Regions from separate parts of the Kitasatospora sp. NPDC056076 genome, predicted to be linked through region 2. Evidence: predicted binding sites of a transcription regulator. Region 2 holds the regulator's gene; each other region holds the start of a gene.

What was found. The regulator HrcA, encoded in region 2, represses chaperone genes, less so after heat shock. The targets are predictions, from matches to a motif close to TTNGCACTCNGNNNNNCNGAGTGCNAA.
Region 1: groES (co-chaperone GroES) is a predicted target of HrcA. The motif match lies at 2,732-2,758, and genes of this name have one in related genera.
Region 3: groL (chaperonin GroEL) is a predicted target of HrcA. The motif match lies at 3,136-3,162, and genes of this name have one in related genera.

What each region holds. Positions count from the first base shown of each region.
Region 1 is NZ_JBHJWG010000001.1:338,792-344,247, forward strand. Features, by position in the region: gene ACFC1T_RS01685 (hypothetical protein) at 1-254, shown strand, start outside; gene ACFC1T_RS01690 (polysaccharide deacetylase family protein) at 333-1,247, shown strand; gene ACFC1T_RS01695 (methyltransferase domain-containing protein) at 1,434-2,603, opposite strand; gene groES (co-chaperone GroES) at 2,900-3,205, shown strand; gene groL (chaperonin GroEL) at 3,318-4,946, shown strand; gene ACFC1T_RS01710 (LysR family transcriptional regulator) at 5,088-5,456, shown strand, end outside.
Region 2 is NZ_JBHJWG010000036.1:20,756-26,211, forward strand. Features, by position in the region: gene ACFC1T_RS26600 (hypothetical protein) at 1-38, opposite strand, end outside; gene htpX (zinc metalloprotease HtpX) at 83-1,003, opposite strand; gene hrcA (heat-inducible transcriptional repressor HrcA) at 1,271-2,305, shown strand; gene dnaJ (molecular chaperone DnaJ) at 2,383-3,522, shown strand; gene ACFC1T_RS26620 (16S rRNA (uracil(1498)-N(3))-methyltransferase) at 3,601-4,350, shown strand; gene ACFC1T_RS26625 (S41 family peptidase) at 4,433-5,456, shown strand, end outside.
Region 3 is NZ_JBHJWG010000016.1:83,470-88,925, forward strand. Features, by position in the region: gene ACFC1T_RS15895 (PadR family transcriptional regulator) at 1-102, opposite strand, end outside; gene ACFC1T_RS15900 (hypothetical protein) at 209-841, shown strand; gene ACFC1T_RS15905 (hypothetical protein) at 838-1,194, opposite strand; gene groL (chaperonin GroEL) at 1,357-2,979, opposite strand; gene ACFC1T_RS15915 (cold-shock protein) at 3,336-3,539, opposite strand; gene ACFC1T_RS15920 (MoaD/ThiS family protein) at 4,087-4,365, opposite strand; gene thrC (threonine synthase) at 4,394-5,456, opposite strand, start outside.

The DNA of each region.
Region 1 (5,456 bases), on a different contig from region 2:
TCGCCGCGATGTGGGAGGCCCGCGCGGCGGACGGCCGCGGGGCCGAACTCGCCGCCTGGGCAAGGGAGTCCGCTCTTCCCGCACTGCGCGGCGCGGCCGGGCTGGAGCGCCTCGAACTGCTCTCCGCCCCCGGTGAGCGGGTGCTGCTGATCACCTGGTGGAGCGGTGCGCCCGTGCCGGTCGCCGACCCGCCGGCCGAACTGCTGGGCCGCCCGGTGCACCGCTGGTCCTTCACCAGCGACCACGTCGAGTAGGGCCCGAACGGGAACCGCCGCGGCGGCGCTACCGTGCATAGCTGAGAGAACGCTGGACGGGACCGGGAGCGCGGTGCGGTGAACAGGGACGGGCGGAGCAGGACCAGGACGTACGTGGCGGGGGCGGTGGCCCTGCTGGCCTTCGCCACCGCGTGCGGCGACAACGGGGGCGGCGGCAGCGCCGCCCCGGCCGCGAGCACGGCCGGGACGGCGGAGCAGACCCGGCCGCCCGCCGGCGGCACCCCCAGCGCCGCGGCCACCACGCCCGGCGCGGCCCCGGCCCAGGGCGACGCCGCGGCCTGGGCGAAGTGGAACCTCAAGCCGCTCGCCCCGGCCCCCGCGCCGCCCGCCGACAAGCCCGTCAAGCTCGAACGCACCGGCACCGTACCGGTGTTCAGCGACGTGAAGACCACCGACAAGGTCGTCTTCATCACCATCGACGACGGCGCCGAGAAGGACCCGAAGTTCGTCGAGATGCTGACCGACCTCAAGGTGCCGATCTCGATGTTCCTGACCAAGGACATCGTCAAGAACGACTACGGCTACTTCAAGCCGCTCCAGGCACTGGGCAACCACATCCAGAACCACACCGTCACCCACCCGGTGATGAGCAAGCTGTCGGCCGACAAGCAGAAGTCCGAGATCTGCGAGGACCAGGCCGCGCTCACCCAGCAGTACGGCACCGCCCCGCTGCTGTTCCGCCCGCCGTTCGGCGACGGCGCCAACACCCCGATGCTCAACACCTCGGTGCAGCAGTGCGGCCCGCGCGCGATCGTGCTGTGGCGCGAGTCGATGCAGATCCACGACATGCAGTACCAGGCGGGCGACAAGAAGCTGAAGTCCGGCGACATCATCCTGGCGCACTTCCGCGGCCCCAAGGAGCTCAAGGGCGCCACCATGACCCAGATGTTCGCGGACCTGCTGGCCCGGATCCAGGAGCAGGGCTTCTCGGTGGCCCGGCTGGAGGACTACATCCAGGCGCCGGCCTCCTAGGGTCCGTCTTCAAACTCCCGTCTGCGGGGCGACGCCGGGGCACGCGCCTCGCCGCGTTGTCGTCGGTCGCCAATGCGCTGCATTGGGCTCCCTCCTCCGCCTTGCGATGCACGCACCCCAACGCCGCCCCGCCCGCCCTCCGGGCGGACGACGGGAGTTTGAAGACGAACCCTAGGCCCTGTCCGCTCAGACCGGCCGGCCCAGCATCATCAGCGGCCCGTTGTCGGTGCGGCTGAGGATCACCGTGACGGAGTTCGGCCCGGAGGGCTTGAGCTGGCGGCGCAGTTCCTCCGGGGTGATCGCCATCCCGCGCTTCTTGATCACCACCGTGCCGACCGCGCGCTCGCGCAGCAGTGCCTTCAGCTTCTTGACGTTGTACGGGAGCACGTCGGTGAGTTCGAAGGCGTGCGCGTACGGGGTGGCGACCAGGCGGTCCGAGGTCACGTAGGCGATCTTCGGGTCGATCAGCCGGCCGTCGACCTGCCCGGCCACCTCGGCCACCAGGTGCGCCCGGATCACCGCGCCGTCCGGCTCGTACAGGTAGCGCCCGACCGGGCCGGCCGGCGGGTCGGGCAGGTCGCCGCCGGTCAGGCTGTCGCCGTGCGGCAGCAGGGTCGCGCGGTGCGGGCGGACCGCCCCGGTGCCGAACCAGAGCACCGCCTCCTTGACGTCCCCGTGGTCGGAGACCCACTCGGCCTCGGCGTCCGCCGGGACGGCCTCGTGCGGGATGCCCGGGGCGACCTTCAACGCGCCGATCGGGGTCCGCCGCCCGGCCTCGACCGCCCAGGACAGCGGCGGGGCGTACGCCTCCGGGTCGAACACCCGGCCGCGCGAGGTGCGCCGCGCCGGGTCGGTGAACACCGCGTCGTAGCCGGTGACGTCCACCTCGGCGACGTCCGCGCAGCGCACCTCCACCAGCTCCGACAGGCCCAGCGCGGCGGCGTTGGCGGCGGTGGCGGCGCAGGCCGCCGGGTCCTTGTCGACGGCCAGCACCCGGATCCCGGCCCGGGCCAGGGCCAGCACGTCCCCGCCGATGCCGCAGCAGAGGTCCGCCAGGCGCCGTACGCCCAGCTCGGCGAAGCGGCGGGCCCGCCACTCGGCCACGCTGCGCCGGGTGGACTGCTCGACCCCGTTGGGCGTGAAGTACATCAGGTCGGCGTCCGCCCCGAACTTCGCCCGCGCCCGCTGCCGCAGCCGCGCCTGGCCGAACGCCGCCGACACCAGCTCCGCCGGGTGCTCCCGCCGCAGCCGGGTGGCCAGCGCCAGCTCCTCCTCGGGGGTGAACTCGCGCAGCTCGGCGAGCAGGGCCTGACCCTCGGGGGTCAGCAGGGGCTGGAGGTTCTCGGTGTCCACCAGGTCATTCTGACCGGTCGGCCCGTCAGCAGGGCCGGCAGCGTCGGCGTGAACGGCGTCGCCGGCGGGGCCCGGGGAGTGGATCCGGAGTGTGGCCGCTCGTCCGCGGGTCGAGCCCGCAGGGCGCGTCGTTGGCACTCTGGTTGACTGAGTGCTAACGGCAGCCTATGGTCGTCCTTGGCACTCCCCACTGGGGGAGTGCTAATGCGAAGACGTGTGCCTGACCCCCGCGACGGCAGGTACGCAGGTTCGCCCCTACCCGTTAGAAAACCCCGTAATCTCCGAAGGGGAGCTCGGACGTGACCACCAGCAGCAAGGTTGCCATCAAGCCGCTCGAGGACCGCATTGTGGTCCAGCCGCTCGACGCCGAGACCACCACGGCCTCCGGCCTGGTTATCCCGGACACCGCCAAGGAGAAGCCCCAGGAGGGCGTCGTCCTGGCTGTCGGCCCGGGCCGCTTCGAGGACGGCCAGCGTCTGCCGCTCGACGTCGCCGTGGGTGACATCGTCCTGTACTCGAAGTACGGCGGCACTGAGGTGAAGTACCAGGGCGAGGAGTACCTCGTCCTCTCCGCCCGCGACGTTCTCGCCATCATCGAGAAGTAAGTCGTTCCGACCCGCCCCGGATCCGTGTCCCTAGTGACAGGGGCCCGGGGCGTGGTTGTTGGTTCACGTAGTTCGGCGGCCGGCCGGCCGCAGCCCCGAGGGAATAGGGAACATGGCGAAGATCCTGCAGTTCGACGAGGACGCCCGCCGCTCGCTGGAGCGCGGTGTCAACAAGCTGGCCGACACCGTCAAGGTGACCATCGGCCCCAAGGGCCGCAACGTCGTCATCGACAAGAAGTTCGGCGCCCCGACCATCACCAACGACGGTGTCACCATCGCCCGTGAGGTCGAGCTGGACGACCCGTACGAGAACCTTGGCGCGCAGCTCGTCAAGGAGGTCGCCACCAAGACCAACGACGTCGCGGGTGACGGCACCACCACCGCCACCGTGCTGGCCCAGGCCCTGGTCAACGAGGGTCTGCGCAACGTCGCCGCCGGTGCCGGCCCGGCCGCCCTCAAGAAGGGCATCGACAAGGCCGTCGCCGCCGTCTCCGAGCACCTGCTGTCCATCGCCCGCGAGATCGAGGGCAAGGACGACGTCGCCGCCGTCGCGTCCCTCTCCGCGCAGGACACCCAGGTCGGCGAGCTGATCGCCGAGGCGATCGACAAGGTCGGCAAGGACGGTGTCATCACCGTCGAGGAGTCGAACACCTTCGGCGTGGAGCTGGACTTCACCGAGGGCATGCAGTTCGACAAGGGCTACCTGTCGCCGTACTTCGTCACCGACGCCGAGCGCCAGGAAGCGGTCCTCGAGGACCCGTACATCCTGATCAACCAGGGCAAGATCTCCTCCATCCAGGAGCTGCTGCCGCTGCTGGAGAAGATCCTGCAGAGCGGTGCCTCCAAGCCGCTGCTGATCATCGCCGAGGACGTCGACGGCGAGGCGCTGTCGACCCTGGTCGTGAACAAGATCCGCGGCACCTTCAACGCCGTCGCCGTCAAGGCCCCGGGCTTCGGCGACCGCCGCAAGGCGATCCTCGGCGACCTGGCCGTCCTCACCGGCGGCACGGTCATCTCCGAGGAGGTCGGCCTCAAGCTCGACCAGGCCGGTCTGGACGTGCTGGGCACCGCCCGCCGCGTGACCATCACCAAGGACGACACCACCGTCGTCGACGGTGCCGGTGACTCCGAGGCCGTGGCCGGCCGCGTCGCCCAGATCAAGGGCGAGATCGCCGCGACCGACTCCGACTGGGACCGCGAGAAGCTGCAGGAGCGCCTGGCCAAGCTGGCCGGCGGCGTCTGCGTCATCAAGGTCGGCGCCGCCACCGAGGTGGAGCTCAAGGAGCGCAAGCACCGCCTGGAGGACGCCATCTCGGCGACCCGCGCCGCGGTCGAGGAGGGCATCGTCGCCGGCGGTGGCGCCTCGCTGGTGCACGCCGCCAAGGTGCTGAACGACGGCCTGGGCCTGTCGGGTGACGAGGCCACCGGTGTCGCCGTGGTCCGCAAGGCGCTGCACGAGCCGCTGCGCTGGATCGCCCAGAACGCCGGCCTCGAGGGCTACGTCATCACCCACAAGGTCGCCGAGCTGGAGGCCGGTCACGGCTTCAACGCGGCCACCGGTGAGTACGGCGACCTGCTGAAGGCCGGCGTCATCGACCCGGTCAAGGTCACCCGCTCCGCGCTGGAGAACGCCGCCTCGATCGCCTCCCTGCTCCTCACCACCGAGACCCTCGTGGTGGAGAAGAAGGAGGAGGAGGCCGACGCCGGTCACTCGCACGGCGGCCACGGCCACTCGCACTGAGGCACCGACGCCTGACCGGAGGCCCGGCCCACTCCCCCGAGGGAGTGGGCCGGGCCTCCGGCTGTTGTTCGGTGGGTGCGCTTGAGGCTTCAACTATCAGTAGAATTTTGCAGAATGCAAAGATTGCCTTATAACTGAGGGATGATCGAGGCCCGCCACCTGCGCGTCCTGCGTGCCGTCGCCCGCACCGGCTCCTTCTCCGCCGCCGCCCGCGAGCTGGGGTGCACCCAGCCCGCCATCAGCCAGCAGATGAAGGCCCTGGAGAAGTCGGTGGACACCCCGCTGGTGGTCCGCTCGGGCCGCGGGATGCAGCTCAGCGAGGCCGGGCGGGTGCTGCTCAAGCATGCCACCGGGATCCTGGCCGGGCTCTCCGCCGCCGAGGAGGAGGTGGCCGCGATCGCCGGGCTGCGGGCCGGCCGGGTGCGGCTGGTCTCCTTCCCGACCGCGAGTTCCACCCTGGTGCCGCCCGCGGTCGCCCGCCTGCGGGACAGCCATCCGGGGGTGCGCGTG
Region 2 (5,456 bases):
GGCTTGGTGCGGCCGAACAGGGCGTCCAGGAATCCCACGGCGGTCCTTCCGGGAGTCGGGCGGGGCCGGAGCCCAGGGGGGGTCAGCGGCCGAGCTGCTCGGAGATCTTGGCCAGCTGGGCCAGCCGCTTCTCCAGCGTCGGGTGGGTGGAGAGCAGCTGGGAGGCGGTCTCCTTGGCGCTCAGTGCGGGGGCGAAGTAGAAGGCGTTGTAGGGCTGGGCCCGGCGCAGGTCCTCGGTGGGGATGGCGGCGATCTGCCCGGTGACCTTGGTGAGCGCCGAGGCGAGGGCGCTGGGCCGGCCGGTGAGCTGGGCGGCGGCCCGGTCGGCGGCCAGTTCGCGGTAGCGGGACAGCAGCCGGGTGAGCAGGAAGCTGATCGCGTAGACCACGATCGACACCAGCGGGATGACCAGCGCCGCGATGGCCGCGTTCTGGTCGTTGCTGTTGCGGTTGCCGCCCATGAACCCGCCGTACATGGCGACCCGGGTCATCGCCCCGGCGAGCACGCCGAGGAAGCCGGCGATGGTCATCACGGCGACGTCCCGGTGGGCGACGTGCGACAGCTCGTGCGCCAGGACGCCCTCCAGCTCCTCGGGTTCCAGTCGGCGCAGCAGGCCGGTGGTGACGCACACCACGGCGTTCTGCGGGTTGCGGCCGGTGGCGAAGGCGTTCGGCATGTCGCTGTCGGCGACCGCCACGCGGGGCTTGGGCATGTCGGCCAGGGCGCAGAGCCGGTCGATGGTGCCGTGCAGCTGGGGGTACTGCTCCTCGGTCACCCGGTGGGCGCCCATGGCCCGCTCGGTGATCTTGTCGCTGAACCAGAACTGGGCCACGAACAGCCCGCCGGAGATCAGCACGATCAGCGGCCAGGCCCCGCGCAGCAGCGCGATCAGCAGGCCCGTGAAACCGACGTACAACAGCCCGATCACGAACATCGTCCCGACCATGCGGCTGGTCAGGCCGCGGTCGGGCGCGAAACGGGTGTGCTGGCCCGAGCTCGACATCGCTTGCTCCTCCGTTCGCCGTCGCTTTCGATGCTGCCACCCGGACGGCCCCGGGGCACCACCCGCGCACGCGGAGTGTCGCGGTGGCCGTCCGGAACTGCGGGCAGGATCACCCCGGCCGGGCCGTTCCTGCGGTACGACCCGGGCCGTACACTGGCAGGTACGGTTTTGGCACTCGTGCGTGCAGAGTGCCAGGGTCGGGGTCCTCACCGGAGCGGCTCGCAGCATCACAGACGGACAACGTGCGAAGACGGAGGTGCGTGCCCCATGGCCGGAGAGGTCCGCCAGCTGGACGACCGCAAGCTCGCCGTGCTGCGCGCGATCGTCCAGGACTACGTGGGCACCGAGGAGCCGGTCGGCTCCAAGGCCCTGGTGGAGCGGCACAACCTCGGGGTGTCCCCGGCCACGGTGCGCAACGACATGGCGGCGCTGGAGGAGGAGGGGTACATCCACCAGCCGCACACCAGCGCCGGGCGGATCCCCACCGACAAGGGCTACCGGCTGTTCGTCGACAAGCTCGCCGAGATCAAGCCGATGAGCTCCCCGGAGCGCCGGGCGATCCGGCACTTCCTGGACGGCGCCGTCGACCTGGACGACGTGGTCACCCGTACGGTGCGGCTGCTCGCCCAGTTGACCCGCCAGGTCGCCGTGGTGCAGTACCCCTCGCTGACCCGCTCCACCGTCCGGCACATCGAGCTGGTGGCGCTGGCCCCGGCCAAGGTGATGCTGGTGCTGATCACCAACACCGGCCGGGTCGAGCAGCGGATGGTCGACTGCCCGGGCACGGTCGGCGAGACGGTCCTGGCGGACCTGCGCTCGCGGATCAACACCCGGGCGGCCGGCCAGCGGCTGCCGGACGTCCCGGGGCTCCTGGAGGAGCTCCCGGCGGCGTTCGAGCCGGCCGACCGGCCGACCGTCAGTACGGTCCTGGCGACGCTGTTCGAGGCGCTCGCCGAGCAGAACGAGGAGCGGATCATGCTGGCCGGCACGGCCAACCTGACCCGCTTCGGGCACGACTTCCCGCTCACCATCCAGCCGGTGCTGGAGGCCCTGGAGGAGCAGGTCGTCCTGCTCCGCCTCCTGGGTGAGACCACGGACGCCGCGATGACGGTCCGGATCGGGCGGGAGAACGCGTACGAAGGGCTGAATTCCACCTCGGTCGTTTCGGTCGGCTACGGTTCGGGCGACGAGAGTGTGGCCAAGCTGGGTGTGATCGGTCCGACCCGGATGGACTATCCGGGCACAATGGGGGCGGTGCGGGCGGTGGCACGGTACGTGGGCCAGATCCTGGCCGAGTCGTAGCACACGGCCGACCGTTAGAAATCTAACGGCGGCGTCCAGTCGCAGCACTACTACAGGCGGAACAAGCGGAGCATTTGGTGGCCACGGACTACTACGCGGTACTCGGCGTCCGACGGGATGCGGGGCAGGACGAGATCAAGAAGGCGTTCCGGCGCCTGGCACGCGAACTGCACCCGGACGTCAACCCGGACCCGAAGACGCAGGAGCGGTTCAAGGAGATCAACGCCGCCTACGAGGTGCTCTCCGACCCGCAGAAGCGCCAGGTCTACGACCTGGGCGGTGACCCGCTGTCGCCGGGCGGCGGTGGCGCGGGCGGCTTCGGCGCCGGCGCGGCGGGCTTCGGCTTCTCCGACATCATGGACGCCTTCTTCGGCGCCGCGGCCGGCCAGCGCGGCCCGCGCTCGCGCACCCGCCGGGGCCAGGACGCCATGATCCGGCTGGAGATCACCCTGGAGGAGGCCGCCTTCGGCACCACCAAGGAACTCCAGGTCGACACCGCCGTCACCTGCACCACCTGCAGCGGCGAGGGCGCGGCCCCCGGCACCTCGGCCCAGACCTGCGACATGTGCCGCGGCAAGGGCGAGGTCTCCCAGGTCACCCGCTCCTTCCTGGGCCAGGTCATGACCTCCCGCCCGTGCCCGCAGTGCCAGGGCTTCGGCACCGTGGTGCCGACCCCGTGCCCCGAGTGCGCGGGCGACGGCCGGGTGCGGGCCCGCCGCACCCTGACCGTGAAGATCCCGGCCGGCGTGGACAACGGCACCCGGATCCAGCTGGCCGGCGAGGGCGAGGTCGGCCCCGGCGGCGGCCCGGCCGGCGACCTCTACGTCGAGATCGCCGAGACCACCCACACGGTCTTCCAGCGGCGCGGGGACGACCTGCACTGCACCGTCACCATCCCGATGACGGCGGCCTCGCTCGGCACCCAGGTGCCGCTGCAGACCCTGGACGGGCTGGAGGAGGTCGACATCCGGCCCGGCACCCAGTCCGGCCAGTCGATCCCGCTGCACGGCCGGGGCATCACCCACCTGCGCGGGGGCGGCCGGGGCGACCTGATAGTGCACGTCGAGGTGCAGACGCCCACCAAGCTCGACCCCGAGCAGGAGGAGCTGCTGCGCCGGCTCGCCGTGCTGCGCGGCGAGGAGCGGCCGTCCGGCCAGTTCGCGCCGGGCCAGCAGGGCCTGTTCTCACGCCTGAAGGACGCCTTCAACGGCCGGTAGTCGTCCGAGGAGGGGTGCCGGGGGAGGACCCCCGGCACCCCTTCGGTGTTCCCGTTCCATCCCAGGAGGTTCCCCGCCATGACCGCGCCCGTCTTCGTCGTCGAGACCGAGCGGATCGCCGCCGCCGCACCCGGGGCCGTGCTGCGCCTCGACGGGCCCGAGGGGCGGCACGCGGCAGCGGTGAAGCGGCTGGCGGCCGGCGAGGCGGTCACCCTGGCGGACGGGCTGGGGCTGGGCGTGGACGGCACCGTCGCCGCGGTGCTCGGCAAGGACGCGATCGAGGTCACGGTGGAGGCCGTGCGGCGCGAGCCCGAGCCCGCGCCGCGGATCGTGGTCGTCCAGGCGCTGCCCAAGGGCGACCGCGGCGAGCTGGCCGTGGAGACCATGACCGAGGTCGGCGTGGACGTGGTGGTCCCCTGGGCCGCCTCGCGCTGCATCACCCAGTGGAAGGGTGAGCGCGGCGCCAAGGCGCTCGCCAAGTGGCGGGCCACCGCCCGGGAGGCGGGCAAGCAGTCCCGCCGGCTGCGCTTCCCCGAGGTGCGCGAGCCGATGACCACCCGGCAGCTGGCGCCGCTGCTGGCCGGGGCCGCGCTCGCCGCGGTGCTGCACGAGGAGGGCGCCGAGCCGCTGGCGCACGCCGCGCTGCCGGCCGGCGGGGACATCGTGCTGGTGGTCGGCCCGGAGGGCGGGGTCTCCCCGGAGGAGCTGGCCGCCTTCGCCGAGGCCGGCGCGAAGCCGTACCGGCTGGGCCCCTCGGTGCTGCGCACCTCGACCGCCGGGGTGGCCGCCGGGGCGCTGCTGCTGGGGCGCACCGGCCGCTGGGCCTGACCCCACCGGCAACTCCCGTGCGCCCGCCGGGAGTCTGCGGAGAACGGAGCGGCTCGTACCCGCACCTGCCTACGCTGGCGGCGTGACGGACTCCCTGAGCACCTCCGCGGGCGCCTATCTGCGCCACCCCCATCTGCACGGTGACCTGGTCGCCTTCGTCGCCGAGGACGACCTGTGGCTCGCCCCGCTGGAGGGCGGCCGGGCCTGGCGGCTGACGGCCGATCACCTGCCGGTGCAGCACCCCAGGTTCTCCCCGGACGGGCGCCACCTCGCCTTCACCTCCACCCGGGACGGCGCCCCCGAGGTGCACGTGGTGCCGGTGGACGGCGGACCGTCCCGGCGGCTGACGTACTGGGGCAACGCCGAGACCCGGGTGCAGGGGTGGACCGCCGACGGGCGCCCGATCGCCACCACCGGCGCGGGCGAGTCCGGGGTGCGCCGCTGCTGGGCGCACGCGGTGCCGCTGGACGGCGGCGAGCCGGTGCGGCTGCCGTACGGGCCGGTCGGCGGGCTCGCCTTCGAGCCGGAGGGCGTCGGGGACCCTGCGGCCGAAGCCGGGGGGAGGGTGCTGCTGGTGACCGTCAACAACCGCGAGCCGGCCTGGTGGAAGCGCTACCGGGGCGGCCGGGCCGGCAAGTTGTGGATCGGGCGGGACCGGTTCGTCCGGATCCACCAGGACCTGGCCGGGCAGCTCGACTCCCCGCTCTGGGTGGCCGGGGACGGCGACGGCCGGATCGCCTTCCTGTCCGACCACGAGGGCGTCGGCGACCTGTGGTCCAGCCGCCCCGACGGCTCCGACCTGCGCCGCCACAGCACCGACCCGGACGGCTTCTACGCCCGCAACGCCAGCACCGACGGCACCCGGGTGGTCTTCCACCGGGCCGGCGACCTGTGGCTGCTGGACGACCTGGAGAGCGCCTCCCCGCGCCGGCTGGACGTCCGCCCGGCCGGCTCGCGGGCCCGCCGCCGCCCCCACCCGGTGCACGCCGCGCACTGGCTGGAGTCCGTCGCCCCGGACCGCACCGGCCGGGCCGGCGCCGTGGTGGTGCGCGGCAGCGTGCACTGGCTGACCCACCGCGAGGGCCCGGCCCGGGTGCTGGACGAGA
Region 3 (5,456 bases), on a different contig from region 2:
GATGGCGGCGACCTCCTGGATCAGCGCGTAGCCGTGTCTGGGCTGGTCGGCCAGGGCGGTGAGCAGCAGCAGCGTGGGCTCCTGCATGGAGCGTTCTGTCATACGACTACATATATCGTCAACCTACCTATAGGTCCAGCGCCGGCCCGTGCCGATCCGACCCGATCCGGTCCGACCTGACCTGACCCGACCCGCCACAATGTGCCCCATGCCGACCGAGGACCTGCTCACCGCCTGGACCGCCCTGCTGCACCGCTGCGGCGCCACCGACGACCCCGAGCCGTACGGCCGCGAACTGCTGCGCCGCTGGTCGGACCCGCGCCGCCGGTACCACACCGCCGAGCACCTGCGCGCCGTCCTGCGCCACGTCGACGCGCTCGCCGGGCACGCGGCCGACCCCGACACCGTCCGGCTCGCCGCCTGGTTCCACGACGCCGTGTACCGCCCCGACCGCACCGAGAACGAGGAGCGCAGCGCCGCCCTCGCCGTCCGCGCGCTGACCGCCGTCGGCCTGCCCGCCGAGCGCGTCGCCGAGGTCGAACGGCTGGTCCTGCTCACCGTCGGCCACGACCCGGCCCCCGGCGACCGCGACGGCGAGGTGCTCTGCGACGCGGACCTCGCCGTCCTCGGCGGCACCCCCGAGGCCTACGCGGCGTACGCGGCCGCCGTCCGGGAGGAGTACGCCTTCGTCCCCGAGCCGGACTTCCGCACCGGCCGCGCCGCCGTCCTGCGCCACCTGCTGGCGCTCCCGGCCCTCTACCGCACCCCCGACGCCCACCGGCGCCTCGCCGAACCGGCCCGCACCAACCTCACCACCGAACTCCAGCGCCTGGAGGACTAACCCAGCTCCCCCACCGGCGCCACCACGGCTCCCTGCTTGCCGCACACCCAGTGCGGCTCCGGCCCCAGCTCGGGCTCCACGCTCAGCGCGTGCGGGTCCCCGTCGGCCGCGCAGCCGGTGCACAGCGGCCACCGGCCGTACGCCTCCAGCAGCGCGTCCTGGACGTCCTGGGCGACCAGCCCGAGCACGTACTCGGTGCCGTCCGGCCACTGCTCCAGCCACCAGCGGCGGTGGGTGACGGCCTGTTCCACCAGCGAGACGACGGCGGCGTCCGCCACGTCCCGCGCGGTGAGGTCGGCCAGGATCTGGGCCCGGGCGTTGTGCAGGGCGGTCTCGATGTCGTCGGAAGCCATCCGTCCATTCTCCGCGGCCCGCCCGTGGCTTCAAAACGGGTCCGGGGCCGCAACGCCCCGGAGCCGGAACGCCCCGGGGCGGAAACGCCGCGTGGGCGGCCCCCCGAAGGGAACCGCCCACGCGGACGAGGATCAGCCGATCCGATCGGAGTCCGATCAGGATCAGAAGTCCATGTCACCGCCCGGCATGCCGCCGCCGGCGGCCGCGGCGGCCTTCTCCGGCTTGTCGGCGATGACGGCCTCGGTGGTGAGGAACAGCGCCGCGATGGAGGCGGCGTTCTGCAGCGCGGAGCGGGTGACCTTGGCCGGGTCGATGATGCCCGCGGCGACCAGGTCGACGTACTCGTTGGTGGCGGCGTTCAGGCCGTGACCGGCGGGGAGGTTGCGCACCTTCTCCACCACGACGCCACCCTCCAGGCCGGCGTTGGTCGCGATCTGCTTGATCGGGGCCTCCAGCGCGACCTTGACGATGTTGGCACCGGTGGCCTCGTCGCCCTCCAGCTCCAGCTTGTCGAAGGCGACACCGGCCTGCAGCAGCGCGACGCCACCACCGGCGACGATGCCCTCCTCGACGGCGGCCTTGGCGTTGCGGACGGCGTCCTCGATGCGGTGCTTGCGCTCCTTGAGCTCCACCTCGGTGGCCGCGCCGGCCTTGATGACGGCCACGCCGCCGGCCAGCTTGGCGAGGCGCTCCTGGAGCTTCTCGCGGTCGTAGTCCGAGTCGCTGTTCTCGATCTCGGCGCGGATCTGGTTCACGCGGCCGGCGACCTGGTCGCTGTCGCCGCCACCGTCGACGATGGTGGTCTCGTCCTTGGTGATGACCACCTTGCGGGCGGTGCCCAGCAGGTCGATGCCGGCGTTCTCCAGCTTGAGGCCGACCTCCTCGGAGATCACGGTGCCACCGGTGAGGATGGCGATGTCGCCGAGCATGGCCTTGCGGCGGTCGCCGAAGCCCGGGGCCTTGACGGCGACGGACTTGAAGGTGCCGCGGATCTTGTTCACGACCAGGGTCGACAGGGCCTCGCCCTCGACGTCCTCGGCGATGATGACGAGCGGCTTGCCGCTCTGCATGACCTTCTCCAGCAGCGGGAGCAGGTCCTTGACCGAGCCGATCTTGGAGTTGGCGATGAGGATGTACGGGTCCTCGAACGTCGCCTCCATGCGCTCCAGGTCGGTGGCGAAGTAGGCGGAGATGTAGCCCTTGTCGAAGCGCATGCCCTCGGTGAGCTCGAGCTCCAGACCGAAGGTGTTGCTCTCCTCGACGGTGATGACGCCTTCCTTGCCGACCTTGTCCATGGCCTCGGCGATGAGCTCGCCGATCTGGGTGTCAGCGGCGGAGATGGAGGCGGTGGAGGCGATCTGCTCCTTGGTCTCCACGTCCTTGGCCTGGGCCAGCAGCTGGTCCGAGACGGCGGCGACGGCCTTCTCGATACCGCGCTTGAGGGCCATCGGGTTGGCGCCGGCGGCGACGTTGCGCAGACCCTCGCGAACCAGGGCCTGGGCGAGCACGGTGGCGGTGGTGGTGCCGTCACCCGCGACGTCGTCCGTCTTCTTGGCGACCTCCTTGACGAGCTCCGCGCCGATCTTCTCGTAGGGGTCCTCGAGCTCGATCTCCTTGGCGATGGAGACACCGTCGTTGGTGATCGTGGGGGCGCCCCACTTCTTCTCCAGCACGACGTTGCGGCCCTTGGGGCCGAGCGTGACCTTCACCGCGTCGGCGAGCTGGTTCATGCCACGCTCAAGGCCGCGGCGAGCTTCCTCATCAAAGGCGATGATCTTGGCCATCAGAAGTGGTCCTCCGGGACACGGTCGACTGCTCGGACCAAGGGGTGCCCGCGACGGACGGCCCTGGTGTGCGGAGGTCCATTCCCCTGCCGCTCCCGGGGGCCTCACCGACCCGGTCCGCTGTCACTCTCACACTGTGAGTGCTAACGCCAATGATTAGCACTCCGGGTGGTCGAGTGCAAGCCCCACGGCCGACCCGCGAGCCGCCGCCCACCCCCGCCCACCCCCGCCCGGCACCCCGGACGGCCCGGCGCGGGAACGCGAACGGGCCCGTACGACGCGTGTCGTACGGGCCCGTCGAGAAGCGAGTGGTCACCAGCCGTGGGCCGCGCCGAGCTCCTGGGTTCCGGAAGAGGTCAGACCGCCGCGCGGACCATGTCCGCCTGCGGGCCCTTCTGTCCCTGGGAGATCTCGAACTCGACCCGCTGGCCCTCCTCGAGGGTGCGGTAGCCGTCCATCTGGATCGCGCTGTAGTGGACGAAGACGTCCGCACCACCGTCGACCGCGATGAAGCCGTAGCCCTTCTCCGCGTTGAACCACTTGACGGTGCCCTGAGCCATTCCGAACTCCCCTAGTGCTGTGCTGGCCCTTCACGGGCCAGCAGGTCGCGGGCCCGGGTCTGGTTTGAAGGCCGGCCCGGGGAACCCCCCCTGGACGCAGCCGTGCACGCCGCAATCCTCCGCACGGGGGCGCCGGACGGCTTCCGTGAGCGGTTGATTACGTCGACCGCCGCTGAATGTATCCGGATCGACGCCCTCTGCAACAGGGTCCGCCGCCGGGAATTCCGCAGCCCCGTCGAGAGACAAGAGCGAACAAACCGGGAGGAAATCGGCAATTAGCGCCGGACATAGCGGACGAATTACTCAAATGCCTGCAGGAATTCTGACATCTGCCTGACATGTTTCACCGCCCGGGCCCCGGGCCGGTCTCAGCGCCCGGACGGGCTCCGGCGAAGCACCCACCGCCGGAAGGGGAAGCCCTGTTCCCAGCAGAGCCACACTCTACTCCGACTCGGACCGAAAATATTCCCACCGAAATGCCGACGGCCGTCCGCGCGTACGGAGAGCGGAATTCCGTACGCGCGGACGGCCGGGAAGCGGGAACGGCTCAGCAGCCGCCGGCCACCGCCGGAATGATCGAAACGCTCGCACCGTCCGCGATCCCGGTCGCCAGACCCTCGGCGAACCGCACGTCGTCGTCGTTCACGTACACGTTGACGAAGCGGCGCAGCTTGCCGGTGTCGTCCAGGATCCGGGCCGCGATGCCCGCGTGGTTGCGCTCCAGGTCGGCGATGACCTCGCCCAGGGTGGCCCCCTCGGCGGGCACCTCGGCCGCACCGCCGGTGTAGGTGCGCAGGATGGTGGGGATGCGGACGTTGGCGCTCATGACTCTCCTAGCGGGGTGGGGGGGTGGATCAGACGGACGCGAGGCCGGCGGCGTGGAAGGAGTCCAGCGTCGGGCGGATGACGGCGGTCATGCCCGCCTCGGAGACGGCGTCCAGCGTCTTCAGGCCGTCCCCGGTGTTGATCGCGACGGTCTCCTTGGACGGGTCCAGCTGACCGGTCTCCACGAGCTTCTTCAACACGCCGACGGTCACCCCGCCCGCGGTCTCCGCGAAGATCCCCTCGGTCCGGGCCAGCAGCCGGATCGCCGCCACCACCTCCGCGTCCGTGACGTCCTCCACCGCGCCGCCGGTCCGGCGGGCGATGTCCAGCACGTACGGGCCGTCCGCCGGGTTGCCGATCGCCAGCGACTTGGCGATGGTGTCCGGCTTCACCGGCCTGATCACGTCCCGGCCGGCCTTGAACGCCGCCGACACCGGCGAGCAGCCCTCGGCCTGGGCGCCGAAGATCCGGTACGGCCGGTCCTCCACCAGGCCCAGCTTGATCAGCTCCTGCAGACCCTTGTCGATCTTCGTCAGCTGCGAGCCCGAGGCGATCGGGATGACGATCTGCTCCGGCAGCCGCCAGCCGAGCTGCTCGCAGATCTCGTAGGCCAGCGTCTTGGAGCCCTCGCCGTAGTACGGCCGCAGATTGACGTTGACGAAGCCCCAGCCCTCGCCGGCCGGGTCCCCGATCAGCTCCGAGCAGAACCGGTTCACGTCGTCGTAGTTGCCCTCGATGCCGACCAGCTCACCGCCGTACACCCCGGCCATCACGACCTTGCCCTGCTCCAGGTCGTGCGGGATGAACACGCAGGAGCGGAACCCGGCCCGGGCCGCCGCCGCACCCACCGCACCGGCCAGGTTGCCGGTCGACGAGCAGGACAGCGTGGTGTAGCCGAACGCCCGGGCCGCCTCGATCGCGCAGGCCACCACCCGGTCCTTGAACGAGTGCGTCGGGTTGCCCGAGTCGTCCTTGACGTGCAGCTGGGCGGTGAACCCGAGCTCCCGGCCCAGGTTGTCCGCCTTCACCAGCGGGGTCCAGCCGGGGTTCAGGTTGGGCTTCGAGGCGACGTCGGCCGGCACCGGCAGCAGC